3 regions of the Embleya sp. AB8 genome follow, and region 3 is predicted to be linked to each of the others. Evidence: predicted binding sites of a transcription regulator. Region 3 holds the regulator's gene; each other region holds the start of a gene.
The links. Region 3 encodes HrcA, which represses chaperone genes, less so after heat shock. Its sites were predicted from a motif close to TTNGCACTCNGNNNNNCNGAGTGCNAA; they were not measured.
Positions count from the first base shown of each region.

Region 1 (4,738 bases), on a different contig from region 3:
CGCGGACCGGCCACCCGGCGAAGGGTGTGTCCACCGCCATAGCAGCTCATCCAGAGGGGCAGAGGGAACGGCCCGTTGAAGCCCCGGCAACCATCCGATCGTCATTCCTCGTGACGCGCTTTCGGCGCGAGCGAGCACCGGCGGATCGGACAGGTGCCAAGTCCGGCCCGTGGGACCCCACGGGTAAAGATGAGGACAGAGAGGCCCTCGCCATGGCGCCAGCCCAGACAGACACCGCCACCATCACCACCGGCCGCGGCACCGATGCCACCCCCACGCCCGCGTTCGGTCCGGCCGTCGCGCTCTCGTGTCGCGAGTGTGGCGAACGCACCGCGCTGGGCCCGAAGTACGCCTGCGCGTCGTGTTTCGGCCCGCTCGAGGTCGCCTACGAATTCGGCACCGTCACCCGCGAGCGGATCGAGGCCGGGCCGCAGAACATCTGGCGTTACGCACCACTCCTGCCGGTCGCCGCCGACGTCGCGTCGCGGCCCAATCTCAACCCCGGCTGCACCAAGCTGGTCCGGGCCGAGAACCTGGGCCGCGCGCTGGGCATCCGGAATCTGCACGTCAAGGACGACTCGGGCAACCCGACGCACTCCTTCAAGGACCGCGTGGTGGCGATCGCCGTCGAGGCCGCGCGCACCTTCGGCTTCACCACGTTGTCCTGCTCCTCCACCGGCAACCTGGCCGGCGCGGTGGGTGCCGCCGCCGCCCGGGCGGGCCTGCGCAGTTGTGTGTTCATCCCGGCCGATCTGGAGGCCGGCAAGGTCGTCACGGCGGCCGTGTACGGCGGCGAGCTGGTCGCCATCGAAGGCACCTACGACGAGGTCAACCGGTTCTGCTCGGAGCTGATCGGCGACCCGGCGGGCGAGGACTGGGGTTTCGTCAACGTCAACCTGCGGCCGTACTACGGCGAGGGATCCAAGACGCTGGCCTACGAGATCGCCGAGCAGCTCGGCTGGAAACTGCCGGAGCAGATCGTCATTCCGATCGCGTCCGGATCGCAGCTGACCAAGATCGACAAGGGCTTTCGCGAGCTGATCGCGCTCGGCCTGGTCGAGGACGCGCCCTACAAGATCTTCGGCGCGCAGGCGACCGGCTGCTCTCCGGTGGCCGCCGCATGGAAGGCCGGGCACGACGTGATCCGTCCGGTGCGCCCGGACACGATCGCCAAGTCGCTGGCGATCGGCAACCCCGCCGACGGTCCCTACGTGCTGGACGTGTGCAAGCGCACCGGCGGCGCGGTGGAGGACGTGACCGACGCCGAGGTGATCGAGGCAATGAAGCTGCTCGCGCGTACCGAGGGCATCTTCGGCGAGACCGCGGGCGGGGTGACGGTCGGCTGCCTGCAGAAGTTGCTCGCGTCCGGGGCACTGGATCCGGACGCCGAGACGGTCGTGCTCAACACGGGCGACGGCCTCAAGACGTTGGACGCGGTCACGCCGACCACCGGCCCGACCGCGACCATTCGACCCACTCTGGAATCCTTCCGAAAGGCCGGCCTGGCATGAGCGTCTCCGTTCGCATCCCGACGATCCTGCGCACCTACACGGGTGGGGCGGCCGAGGTGTCCGTCGAGGGCGGCACCCTCGCCGAGGTCCTGGACGCGCTGGAAAAGGACCACACCGGAATTCGCGCACGCATCCTCGACGACGAGGGCAAGCTGCGTCGCTTTGTGAATCTCTACGTCGACGACGAGGACGTGCGCTTCGCCGACGGACTCGCCACCGCCATCCCGGAGAAGGGCACCGTTTCGATCATCCCGGCAGTCGCCGGCGGTTGCTGACGCGATAGCCCGACCGTCTTGATCTTCAACGCGTCGGGTACGAAACGGAACCGAGAAATCCGCCGCCGGAGCACCGCGCGGCGGATTTCTTCGTTCCCCCCGGCGCTTGTGTGTGACACGCGTTTAACCGGGTCCATTTCCGCGCTTTGGCGGCAGCGCGTCGGTAAACCCGTGGTCGGGATCACATCCGTTATGCGTGGAAGGTCGCTTTGTTGATGAATTGAAATACGGCCTTTCGGTCGGTTCGCGAATAATGCGAGCTTTATTCGCTCGGGAATTCTCGTCCGATTGACCTGTTGCTCCGGGCATCCGTCCGGATACATTCAGCCGCGGTCGTAGCGGAAGGCCGGGTCCTTCTGGATACGAACCCGGAGCTGCGGCGTGCAGTATCCGTGAAAGGGCCAGTAACAGGGGAGTTAGGAATGGCTCAGGGCGCCGTCAAGTGGTTCAACGCGGAGAAGGGGTACGGCTTCATCGCGGTCGACGGTGGTGCGGACGTTTTCGTCCACTACAGCGCGATCCAGATGGACGGGTACCGGACGCTCGAGGAGGGGCAGCGAGTCGAGTTCGAGATCTCGCAGGGGCAGAAGGGGCCGCAGGCCGACATGGTCCGCGTCACCGCCTGAGCCTCTGAACCAGGGGGCGATCCGCTCCTCTGCCCGAAACGGTCCACACCACGGACTGCACGACACACGCACACGCACATGTTCGATGACCGGGGCCCGGCCTTCCCGCGACGCGGGGGTCGGGCCCCGGTCGTTGTGCGTCCGGACGTGTTCTCGTGCGACACGCGCGGGTGTGTGCGCGGGCGGGTCGGGACCGGCCGTTGCGCTTGCACTCGGCATGGTCGAGTGCTAATCATTGGCGTTAGCACTCTGGATGTGAGAGTGACAGAAACGGACCGGGCCGGTGAGGCTCGGCACCCGTGAGGGAGGGATCCTCGCGGTGGTCGGGTCGTCCGTCGCGGGCGCCAGTGCGGTCCGGCACTCACCCCCGTTCTGGGAGGACTTCACCACATGGCCAAGATCATCGCGTTCAACGAGGAAGCGCGCCGCGGCCTCGAGCGCGGGATGAACCAGCTCGCCGACGCCGTCAAGGTCACGCTGGGCCCCAAGGGCCGCAACGTCGTGCTCGAGAAGAAGTGGGGTGCGCCCACCATCACCAACGATGGTGTGAGCATCGCCAAGGAGATCGAGCTCGAGGACCCGTACGAGAAGATCGGTGCCGAGCTGGTCAAGGAGGTCGCGAAGAAGACGGACGACGTCGCCGGTGACGGTACGACGACCGCGACCGTCCTCGCCCAGGCGCTCGTTCGCGAGGGCCTGCGCAACGTGGCCGCCGGCGCGAACCCGATGGCCCTGAAGCGCGGCATCGAGAAGGCCGTCGAGGCCGTCTCCGAGCAGCTGCTCGCGCTCGCGAAGGACGTCGAGACGAAGGAGCAGATCGCCTCCACCGCCTCGATCTCCGCCGCCGACCCGCTGATCGGCGAGATGATCGCCGAGGCCATGGACAAGGTCGGCAAGGAAGGTGTCATCACCGTCGAGGAGAGCAACACCTTCGGTCTCGAGCTCGAGCTCACCGAGGGCATGCGCTTCGACAAGGGCTACATCTCGCCCTACTTCGCGACCGACATGGAGCGCATGGAGGCCGTCCTCGAAGACGCCTACGTGCTCATCGTCAACTCGAAGATCACCTCGGTGAAGGACCTCCTCCCGCTCCTGGAGAAGGTCATGCAGTCGGGCAAGCCGCTGATGATCATCTCCGAGGACGTCGAGGGCGAGGCCCTGGCCACGCTCGTCGTCAACAAGATCCGCGGCACCTTCAAGTCCGTCGCGGTCAAGGCGCCGGGCTTCGGCGACCGTCGCAAGGCCATGCTCGGCGACATCGCCATCCTCACCGGTGGCCAGGTCATCTCCGAGGAGGTCGGCCTCAAGCTCGACACCGCGGGTCTCGAACTCCTCGGCCGCGCCCGCAAGGTCGTCGTCACCAAGGACGAGACCACGATCGTGGACGGCGCCGGCGACTCGGACCAGGTCGCGGGTCGGGTCAACCAGATCCGCGCCGAGATCGAGAACTCCGACTCGGACTACGACCGCGAGAAGCTCCAGGAGCGCCTCGCGAAGCTGGCCGGCGGCGTGGCCGTGATCAAGGCCGGTGCCGCGACCGAGGTCGAGCTCAAGGAGCGCAAGCACCGCATCGAGGACGCGGTGCGCAACGCGAAGGCGGCCGTCGAGGAGGGCATCGTCGCCGGTGGTGGCGTGGCCCTGCTCCAGGCGTCCACCATCGCGTTCGACAAGCTCGAGCTGGACGGCGACGAGGCGACCGGCGCGAACATCGTGCGCCTGGCCGTCGAGGCCCCGCTGAAGCAGATCGCGGTCAACGCCGGCCTCGAGGGCGGCGTGGTTGTGGAGAAGGTGCGCAACCTGACCCCGGGTCACGGCCTCAACGCCGCGACCGGCGAGTACGTGGACCTCATCGCCGAGGGCATCATCGACCCGGCGAAGGTCACCCGTTCCGCGCTGCAGAACGCCGCGTCGATCGCCGCGCTGTTCCTGACCACCGAGGCCGTCATCGCCGACAAGCCGGAGAAGAACGCGGCCCCGGCCGGCGGCGGCGCCCCGGACATGGGCGGCATGGACTTCTGATCCCCCGAGGATCGGCAGACCTGACGCACCACGGTCGGTTGCTTGCCTGACGACAGAGGCGGTCCCCTTCGGGGGGCCGCCTCTGTCGCGTTCCCGAGTTGTTCGAGGCGTGTTCGCTCGTTCGAGTGGCGCGGCCCGATTACCCTGAACAGGTCCCCGAGCGGCGTCAGTATCGCTCTTGTACAGCGTGGATCGAGGTGGGCGAGGTGAAGGACATGACCGCACCCGTGATCGAGACGGGCACCCACTGGCTCCAGATGGTCGCCATGTGGCAAGAGCTGGACGTGCCCGAAGGTTGGCGCGTCGA
Region 1 covers NZ_JBMHHY010000036.1:54,992-59,729, forward strand. Annotated here, with positions in the region: SAM riboswitch class I at 44-196, shown strand; gene thrC (threonine synthase) at 213-1,511, shown strand; gene ABIA38_RS39095 (ubiquitin-like small modifier protein 1) at 1,508-1,786, shown strand; gene ABIA38_RS39100 (cold-shock protein) at 2,209-2,412, shown strand; gene groL (chaperonin GroEL) at 2,803-4,431, shown strand; gene ABIA38_RS39110 (Uma2 family endonuclease) at 4,647-4,738, shown strand, end outside.
Region 1: a site for HrcA is predicted at 2,618-2,644, ahead of groL (chaperonin GroEL). Genes of this name have one in related genera too.

Region 2 (4,738 bases), on a different contig from region 3:
GTGCCGCCGCCGGCGACGATGCCCTCCTCGATGGCCGCGCGGGTCGCCGAGACCGCGTCCTCGAGCCGGTGCTTCTTCTCCTTGAGCTCGACCTCGGTGGCCGCGCCCACGCGGATCACGCACACGCCGCCGGCCAGCTTCGCGAGGCGCTCCTGGAGCTTCTCGCGGTCCCAGTCGGAGTCGGTGGCGTCGATCTCGCGCTTGATCTGCTTGACCCGGTCCTGGATCGCGGAGCCGTCGCCGGCGCCGTCGACCAGGGTGGTCGCGTCCTTGGTGATGGTGATGCGCCGGGCGCTGCCGAGCACCTCCAGGCCGACCTGGTCGAGCTTGAGGCCGACCTCGGGGGCGATGACCTGACCGCCGGTCAGGATCGCCATGTCCTCCAGCATCGCCTTGCGGCGGTCGCCGAAGCCCGGGGCCTTGACCGCGACGGCGTTGAACGTGCCGCGGATCTTGTTCACCACCAGGGTGGACAGCGCCTCGCCGTCCACGTCCTCGGCGACGATAAGCAGCGGCTTGGACGCGCCGGCCTGGATGATCTTCTCGAGCAGCGGGAGCAGTTCGGCGATGGCCGAGATCTTGCCCTGGTGGATCAGGATGTACGGGTCCTCGAGGACCGCTTCCATCCGCTCCTGGTCGGTGACCATGTACGGCGACAGGTAGCCCTTGTCGAACTGGAGGCCCTCGGCGAACTCCAGCTCCAGACCCATGGTCTGGGACTCCTCGACGGTGATCACACCGTCCTTGCCGACCTTGTCCATGGCCTCGGCGATCAGCTCGCCGATCTGCTTGTCCTGCGCGGAGAGCGCGGCGACGGCGGCGATGTCCTCCTTGCCGTCGATCGCGCGGGCGGTCTCGAGCAGCTGCGCGGACACCGCGGCGACGGCGAGGTCGATGCCCTTCTTCAGGTCCATCGGGGCCGCGCCGGCGGCCACGTTGCGCAGACCCTCGCGCACCAGCGCCTGGGCGAGCACGGTGGCGGTGGTGGTGCCGTCACCCGCGATGTCGTTGGTCTTGGTCGCGACTTCCTTGGCCAGCTGCGCGCCGAGGTTCTCGTACGGGTCCTCGAGCTCCACCTCACGGGCGATCGTCACGCCGTCGTTGGTGATGGTCGGGGCACCGAACTTCTTGTCGATCACCACGTTGCGGCCCTTGGGGCCGAGCGTGACCTTGACGGTGTCGGCCAGCGCGTTGACGCCGCGCTCCAGCGACCGTCGGGCCTTCTCGTCGAACTGGAGGATCTTCGCCATGAGGGTCTTCGTCCTTAAAGGTTGCTAGTCGACGTCGTACAACCGACTCCGCCCCGGGTCCACCGGCCGACGAGGGCAGGGCGATCCGGGGCGGGGTCGTCGAACCGTCACCGGTTCCGGCGCGTCAGCGCGATGTCACTTCTCGATGATCGCGAGCACGTCGCGAGCCGAGAGAACGAGGTATTCCTCGCCGTTGTACTTCACCTCGGTGCCGCCGTACTTGCTGTACAGCACGGTGTCACCGACGCTCACGTCGAGCGGCAGACGCTGACCGTCCTCGAAACGACCCGGGCCCACGGCCAGGACGACGCCCTCCTGGGGCTTCTCCTTGGCGGTGTCCGGGATCACGAGACCCGACGCGGTGGTCTGCTCGGCCTCAAGCGTCTGGACCACGATGCGGTCCTCGAGCGGCTTGATGGCAACCTTGGTGTTGGCGGTCGTCACGATGCGACCTCCCCCTTCGGAGATCTCACGGAAAAATGTCTGTCGGCGATGGGACAGATCCGTCGTCGCGGGTGCCGGACCTGCTCGTCTCGCACTGGCACACTCATGGGGAGAGTGCCAGCACAGACACTAGGTGGCGGTTAGCACTCCGTCAACCAGAGTGCCAGATTCAGCGCGTCGGACGGAGTTCTTCATACCGGTGGGACACGCGCGCTCGGCAAGAATGGGCCCGTGCACATCGAAGCTTTCACCGCGCTGCTGACCGACGAGGGCTGTTCGCTGCTCGACCTGCTCGCCGAGCACGACGTCGCGGACGAGCTGTCGCTGGCCACCCGGCTGCGCCGGGAGCACCCGCCGGAGCTGATCGCCGCCGCGCTCACCCAGTCCCGATTGCGCCAGCGCGGCCGGGCCAAGTTCGGCGCGGACGCGGCGCGGATGTACTTCACCCCCAACGGACTCGAGCAGTCCACCCGCACGTCGGTGGCCGAGCACCGGGCCGCCCGGCTGGTCGCGGCCGGCGGCATCGCCCGTGCCGTGGACCTGTGTTGCGGCATCGGCGGCGACGCACTCGCGTTGGCCCGGGCCGGGATCGCGGTACACGCGGTCGACCTGGATCCGCTGACCTGCGCGGTGGCCCGGGCCAACGCAAAGGCGCTGGGCGTCGCGGGGTTGCTCACCGTCGAGTGCGCGGACGTGACCGAGGTGGACCTGTCCGGCTACGACGCGGCGTTGATCGACCCGGCCCGGCGCACCGCCCGGGGCCGCACGTTCGACCCCGAGGCGTACTCGCCGCCGTTCTCGTTCCTGACCGCGCTCGCCGCCGAAGTACCGTGCGGCGCGGCCAAGGTGGCCCCCGGCATCCCGCACGAGATCGTGCCGCCGGGCATGGAGGCGGAGTGGGTCTCCGACCGCGGCGACGTCAAGGAGGCGGTGTTGTGGTGGGGCCGGCTCGCCGGGACCGGCCTGCGCGCCACCGTGCTGCCCGGGGGCGCGGCGCTGACCTCGGGCCGGGCCCGGCAGGCGCCGGTGGGTCCGGTGCGGCGCTACCTCTACGAGCCGGACGGCGCGGTGATCCGGGCCCATCTGGTGTCCGAGGTCGGCGAGTTGGTGGCCGGCAACCTGGTCGACGAGACGATCGCCTACCTCGCCTCGGACACGTTGGTGGCCACCGCGTTCGCCAGTGCGTACGAGATCACCGACGTACTGCCGTTCAACCTGAAGCGGCTCAAGGCGCTGCTGCGCGAGCGCGGCGTCGGCAACCTCACGGTCAAGAAGCGCGGCTCGGCGGTCGAACCGGAGGAGGTCCGCCGCCGGGTCCGCCCCACCGGCCCGAACGCCGCCACGGTGCTGCTGACCCGGGTCGCGGGCGCGCCCACGATGCTGATCGGACAACCGGTGTCGGCGGCGTAGCGGGGGTGACCGGGGTCAACCGATGTAGTCCTCCAGGCGCGCGATGGTGAAGCCCTGGGCCTGGATCTTGCGCAGCATGTTGCCGAACATCTCGGTCATCGTGGTGCCCTTGAGATCACTCGGGCCGCGGAAGTGGGACAGGATGATGTCGCCCGGGTGCAGCTTCTTCTCACCGACGTACTGCATGTCGTTGATCTGCATCGATTCCTGCCACTTGACGATCGCGCCGATCCCGCCGCAGCCGCCGGCCACGGTCTGCGTGGTGGCGTTCCAGTTGCCGTAGGGCGGGCGGAACAGGGTCGGGCGTTTGCCGTAGACCTCGGCGAGCCGGTCCTGCTGGCCGCAGATCTGGTGCTTCTGCGCGTCGGCGGCCAGCGTCTTCAGGTCCGGGTGGGACAGCGTGTGGTTCTGCACCGTGGCGCCGAGCGCCTGGAGCTTGCGGAAGTATTCCGGGTCCTGCCGGACGTAGGTGTCGTTGAGGAACATCGACACCGGGATCCGCAGGTCCGCCATCATGTCCAGGAACTTGGGGTCCTTCTCCGCGCCGTCGTCGATCGTGATGAACACGATCTTCTCCTCGGTGGGGATCTTCTCCACCACCGGCGGCTTGGGCCCGCCCGCCTTGATCGGCTTGACCGCGGGCGGTGCGGGCGGCGGTGCGAACGGCTTGAGGTTCCACTTGGCGGCCGGCGTGGCCGCGTCCGCGCCCGGGGTGTCCGGCTTCGCCGCCGGAGCGGCCTTGCCGGGAGCGGTCGACGCGCCTGCGGAGGGGGGCGAACTCGCCTTCTTGTCCGAGACCTTGTCGTCCGATCCACCGCCGCCACAACCGGTCAGCGTGACCAACAATATGCCGGCCAAGCCGACGCAGGCCGAGGCGACGGCCGCACCCCGCCGCTTTTGTACCGTTCCATCCGCCACTGTCGCCGGGCCCCTTCGTTCGCCGCGTCCGCTCGCGCCCACGCTACGCGGCACGGCGGCCTGTCACGGTCCGGACAAGGGCTGTTCAAGGGACTGTCGAAGGACTGTTGAGCGGCGGATGAGCTGGGCACACTCCCGGCAAGGCCAATGGCACGTGCGGCGGCACGCAGCCATCAGCCAAGGCACTCGACCCGCGTCCGGCTTGCGAATGGCCTCCTCGTCGGATGCGGGTCGAGTGTTGCGCGCGGTGCGTCGCCGGTGCGGTGCCGACCGCTTCAGGGGCCGACGCTGAGCCGCTCGAAGCTCCACGCGTGCGGCGGGCGGGCGACCAGCGCGGCCGGCGGGTCGGGCAGCGCGACCGGCAAACCGGTCCACAGCGCGATCACCACGACCCGGTCGCCGTCGGGCCCGTCCGGGGCGGCGAACACCTCGACCCGTTCCAGGTCGGGCGCACCGACGATGGTCGGCAGCGCCGACGCGTGCACCCACTCGGCCAGCGCCGCCCCGCCTCCGGACTCGGTCCGGGCCTCCCACATCGCCGCGATCGCCATGACGTCCCTTCCTTCGGACTGTCGGTACTACTCCACCGCCTGCGACACCGTGACCGGCATCGACGAGTCGGCGGGGATGGACAGCGTGGAGGGGGCACGATCGCGGGCGACCATCTCGGCGCCGAGCGCGGCGACCATCGCGCCGTTGTCGGTGCACAACCCCGG
Region 2 covers NZ_JBMHHY010000035.1:83,280-88,017, reverse strand. Annotated here, with positions in the region: gene groL (chaperonin GroEL) at 1-1,250, opposite strand, end outside; gene groES (co-chaperone GroES) at 1,386-1,694, opposite strand; gene ABIA38_RS38715 (THUMP-like domain-containing protein) at 1,926-3,104, shown strand; gene ABIA38_RS38710 (polysaccharide deacetylase family protein) at 3,120-4,022, opposite strand; gene ABIA38_RS38705 (hypothetical protein) at 4,298-4,573, opposite strand; gene tsaD (tRNA (adenosine(37)-N6)-threonylcarbamoyltransferase complex transferase subunit TsaD) at 4,601-4,738, opposite strand, start outside.
Region 2: a site for HrcA is predicted at 1,835-1,861, ahead of groES (co-chaperone GroES). Genes of this name have one in related genera too.

Region 3 (4,738 bases):
GGTCGCCTCGGTTCGCTCACCGGACCAAGCCTAGGCCGTGCGCTCGGGCCTGCGCCGGACCGGCCCGCGGCGTCCGGTGCGGGACGTCGCGGACGCGGGCGGGAGCCGACGGCCCCGGCCGCGGCCGATTCGCCCCCGAACGCCGGACAGGCCGAAATCAGCCCGTCCGGCGCTCGGGGACATCGGCTCAACGTCCGTTGAACGCGTCCTTCAACCGGGAGAACAGCCCCTGCTGGCCCGGCGTGAACTGGCCCGAGGGCCGTTCCTCGCCGCGCAGCTTGGCCAGCCGGCGCAGCAGTTCCTCCTGCTCGGGGTCGAGCTTGTTCGGCGTCTGGACCTCGACATGCACGACCAGGTCGCCGCGCCCGCCGCCGCGCAGGTGGGTGATGCCCCGCCCGTGCAGCGGGATCGACTGGCCCGACTGGGTGCCGGGGCGGATGTCGATCTCCTCGGTGCCGTCCAGCGTCTGCAACGGCACCTTGGTGCCGAGCGACGCGGCCGTCATCGGGATGGTGACCGTGCAGTGCAGGTCGTCGCCGCGCCGCTGGAACGTGGTGTGCGGGACCTCGACGATCTCCACGTAGAGATCGCCGGCCGGGCCACCACCGGGGCCGACCTCGCCCTCGCCCGCGAGCTGGATCCGGGTGCCGCTGTCCACGCCCGCCGGGATCTTGACGGTGAGCGTGCGCCGGGCCCGGATCCGGCCCTCGCCCGCACACTCCGGGCACGGGTGCGGGACCACGGTGCCGAAGCCCTGACATTGCGGACACGGCCGCGACGTCATGACCTGGCCCAGGAACGACTTGGTCACCTGGCTGACCTCGCCGCGCCCGCGACACATGTCGCAGGTCTGCGCCGAGGTACCCGGGGCCGCGCCCTCGCCGTTGCACGTGTTGCACGTGACGGCGGTGTCCACCTGGATCTCCCGGGTGGTGCCGAACGCGGCCTCCTCGAGGGTGATCTCGATCCGGATCATCGCGTCCTGGCCGCGCCGGGTGCGCGAGCGCGGGCCGCGCTGACTGGCCTGGCCGAAGAACGCGTCCATGATGTCGCTGAACCCGAAACCGGCCTGGCCGAAGCCGCCACCGCCGCCCCCGGAGGACAGCGGATCGCCGCCGAGGTCGTACATCTGGCGCTTCTGCGGGTCCGAGAGGACCTCGTAGGCGTTGTTGATCTCCTTGAACCGGTCCTGCGTCTTCGGGTCCGGATTGACGTCCGGGTGCAGCTCCCGAGCGAGCCGGCGGAAGGCCTTCTTGATTTCCTCCGGGGTGGCGTCGCGCCGTACCCCGAGGACCTCGTAGTAATCGGTAGCCAACTCTACGACTCCGCGAGGATCTGTCCGACGTACCGTGCCACGGCGCGCACCGCTCCCATCGTTCCGGGGTAGTCCATTCGGGTCGGCCCGAGCACCCCGAGCTTCGCCAGCGTTTCCTGCCCACTGCCGTATCCGACGGCGACCACCGAGGTCGCGGCCAGTCCTTCGTGCATGTTCTCGTGTCCGATCCGCACGACCATGCCCGGGTCGGTCGCCTCGCCCAACAGGCGCAGCAGCACGACGTGTTCCTCGAGTGCTTCGAGGACCGGGCGGATGGTGTTCGGGAAGTCCATGCCGAAGCGGGTCAGGTTGGCCGTCCCGGCCAGGACGACCTTTTCTTCCTTGTGTTCGACCAGGGTGTCGAGCAGGGTGGCCAGGATGCCCGCCACGATCGGCCGTTCCTCGGCGGTGAACGGCTCGGCGAGATCCTGGACCAGCAACGGCACATCGGCGAACCGCTTGCCGGTGATCCGGCTGTTCAACCGGGCCCGCACGTCGGCGAGCAGGTTCTCGCCGACCGGTCCCGGGGTGTCCATCACCCGCTGCTCGACCCGGCCGGTGCTGGTGATCAGCACGAGCATGACCCGGGTCGGCGCGAGGGTGAGCAACTCGACGTGCCGGATCGTCGAGCGGGTCAGCGAGGGGTATTGCACGACGGCGACCTGATGGGTCAGCTGCGCGAGCAGCCGAACCGTGCGGCCCACCACGTCGTCCAGGTCCACCGCGCCGGCCAGGAAGGTCTGGATCGCCCGGCGCTCGGCGCCGGACAGCGGCTTGACGCCGGCGAGCCGGTCGACGAACAACCGGTAGCCCTTGTCGGTGGGCACCCGACCCGCGCTGGTGTGGGGCTGCGTGATGTAGCCCTCCTCCTCCAGCGCGGCCATGTCGTTGCGAATGGTGGCCGGGGAGACGCCGAGGTTGTGTCGGTCCGCGAGCGCCTTGGAGCCGACCGGCTCCTGGGTCGCCACATAGTCCTGCACGATGGCGCGCAGCACGTCCTGCTTACGATCGTCGAGCATGGTGCGCACCTCCCTGACCCGTTGTTCCACCCGTTGCCGTGTCCCGTAGGCGGCGGTTCGTCCTGCTGGTTGGCACTCCGTCCCGCCGAGTGCCAGTGTACGGGTCACCCGATCCGGACCGTACCCCTGCGTCCGTGCCAAGGTTGACGCATGCTACGCGCCGAACAGCCGAAACACGCCACCTGGGAGCCGATCGGACCGGGGGTGCTGCGCCGCCGGCTACCCGGCCTGGAACTGAATGTGGCGGTCGTCACGGGTCGCGACGGGATCCTGCTCGTGGACACCGGTTCGCACGACCGGGAGGCCGCCGAGCTGCTGTCCTCGCTGGCTCGCGAGCTGCCCGCGCACGGATTGCCGGACCGGGTGGTGGCGGTGGTGAACACGCACGGCCACTTCGACCACTGCTACGGCAACGACGAGGTGCTGCGCACCTTCCCCGACGCCGAGGTGTGGGGCCACGCGGAGCTGCCCGGGTATCTGGCGCGCCGCGCGGACGCCGGTCGGGCGAGCGGCATCGCGTACGGCTTCGATCCGGAGCTGATGAACGCCGCGCGGATCGTGCCGCCGACCCGTCTGGTGTCCACCGGGGATCCGGTGACGGTGGATCTGGGCGGGCGCGAGGTGGTGCTCTACGCGCCGGGGCGCGGGCACACCGACCACGACCTGATCGTGCACGTCCCGGACTGTGGCGTGCTGATCGCCGGCGACCTGGTGGAGGAGAGCGGGCCGCCGGTGTTCGGCTCTGATGCGTTCGCCGCCGAGTGGAGCGATTCGCTGGCCCGGGTGCGCGCGCTCGACGCGAGTGTCTGGCTGCCCGGACACGGCGCGGTGGTGGACGAGGAGTTCGTGGTCCGGCAGAACCGCCTGCTGGCCGAGGTGGCCGCCGGGCGCGTCGTACCGGACTGACGCACCGTCACCCGGCTAGCGTCACCCTTATGCGCAGCTATGGACCCGAGTCGCTGATCCCGGGATGGAAGCAGGACAAGCCCGTCCCGGAGGTCGCGGCCGAACGCGATCTGGTCGTCGAGGAGGCGTCCACCGGCTTTTGTGGCGCGGTGGTCCGGGTGGAGAAGACCCCCGAGGGGTTCACCGTCACGCTGGAGGACCGGCATCGGCGGTTGCGGGTCTTCCCGATGGATCCGCGCGGCTTCCTGATCGACGGCGAGGTGGTCACCCTGGTCCGCCCGTCGGCCGCCGCGCCCACCCGCCCACCGGCGCACACCGCGTCCGGTTCGGTGGCCGTGCGGGGCGCCCGGGCCCGGGTCGCCCGGGCCGGCCGGATCTACGTCGAGGGCCGGCACGACGCCGAGTTGGTCGAGCGGGTCTGGGGCGACGACCTGCGGATCGAGGGCGTGGTCGTGGAGTACCTGGAGGGCATCGACGATCTCCCGGCGGTGGTGCGCGAGTTCGCACCGGGGCCGGGTCGTCGGCTGGGCGTGTTGGTGGACCACCTGGTGCCGGGCTCGAAGGAGAGCCGGATCGCGGCGCGGGTGACGGGCGATCAGGTACTGGTGGTGGGACACCCCTATATCGACGTCTGGCAGGCGGTCCGGCCGGCGTCGGTGGGCATCGCGGCGTGGCCGGACGTACCGCGCGGGGTGCCGTGGAAGGAGGGGGTGTGCGCGGCCCTCGGCTGGCCGGTGGACCCACCCCTGGCCTGGCGGCGGATCCTCGCGGCGGTGAATTCGTACCGCGACCTGGAGCCCGCGCTGCTGGGCAGGGTGGAGGAACTGATCGATTTCGTGACCGCGACGCCCGACGTGTGACCCTGCGCGGGCGTCGTGTGCGGAAGTGGCCGGATCGTGCGGTGCGGCTGATGCCGTCACCCTCCCGGGCCACGACGACCAAGGCGCCCGCCGCCTGGCCTTCTCGGCGGACGGCACCCTCTTGGCCACGGGCGGCGACTTCGGCCGGGTGTTCGTCCGGCGGCTGTGAACCCCCGACCCAATGCGTCGCCACGCGTCAAACGAACCTGGTGGTCTCCAACGTCATCGAGAAAGGCGCCGGCAGCTCGATCTCCTTGCCGAACGGGCCGGTGTGACTCTCCTTGTAGTCGTCACCTTCGGGAGCCGAGAAGAGCGCCCAACTCCCTCGCTCTCGATCCACCAGCAAGTAGAGCGGAATACCACTGGCGGCATAGGCTCGCCGCTTTGCCTCCCGATCGATGTCCGCCCGGTGCGACGTGACCTCGAGCACCAAGGCGACCGCGTCACATGGCATCCACGTTCCCGCATCGAGGAACAGATCGAGTTCCAGGGGGATGAAGGTGCCGTCGGGGATGACGTGATTACTCTGCAACGCTCCTCGACTCACCACCTCCAGCCCCTTTCCGCCGGAAAATTCCATCTCGGTGTCCGAAGCGCCGGTGATCTGGCGCGACACTGCACTGACGATGCGCTCGTGG
Region 3 covers NZ_JBMHHY010000001.1:110,455-115,192, reverse strand. Annotated here, with positions in the region: gene dnaJ (molecular chaperone DnaJ) at 188-1,315, opposite strand; gene hrcA (heat-inducible transcriptional repressor HrcA) at 1,318-2,334, opposite strand; gene ABIA38_RS00485 (MBL fold metallo-hydrolase) at 2,485-3,240, shown strand; gene ABIA38_RS00480 (DUF3097 domain-containing protein) at 3,270-4,100, shown strand; gene ABIA38_RS00475 (Uma2 family endonuclease) at 4,297-4,738, opposite strand, start outside.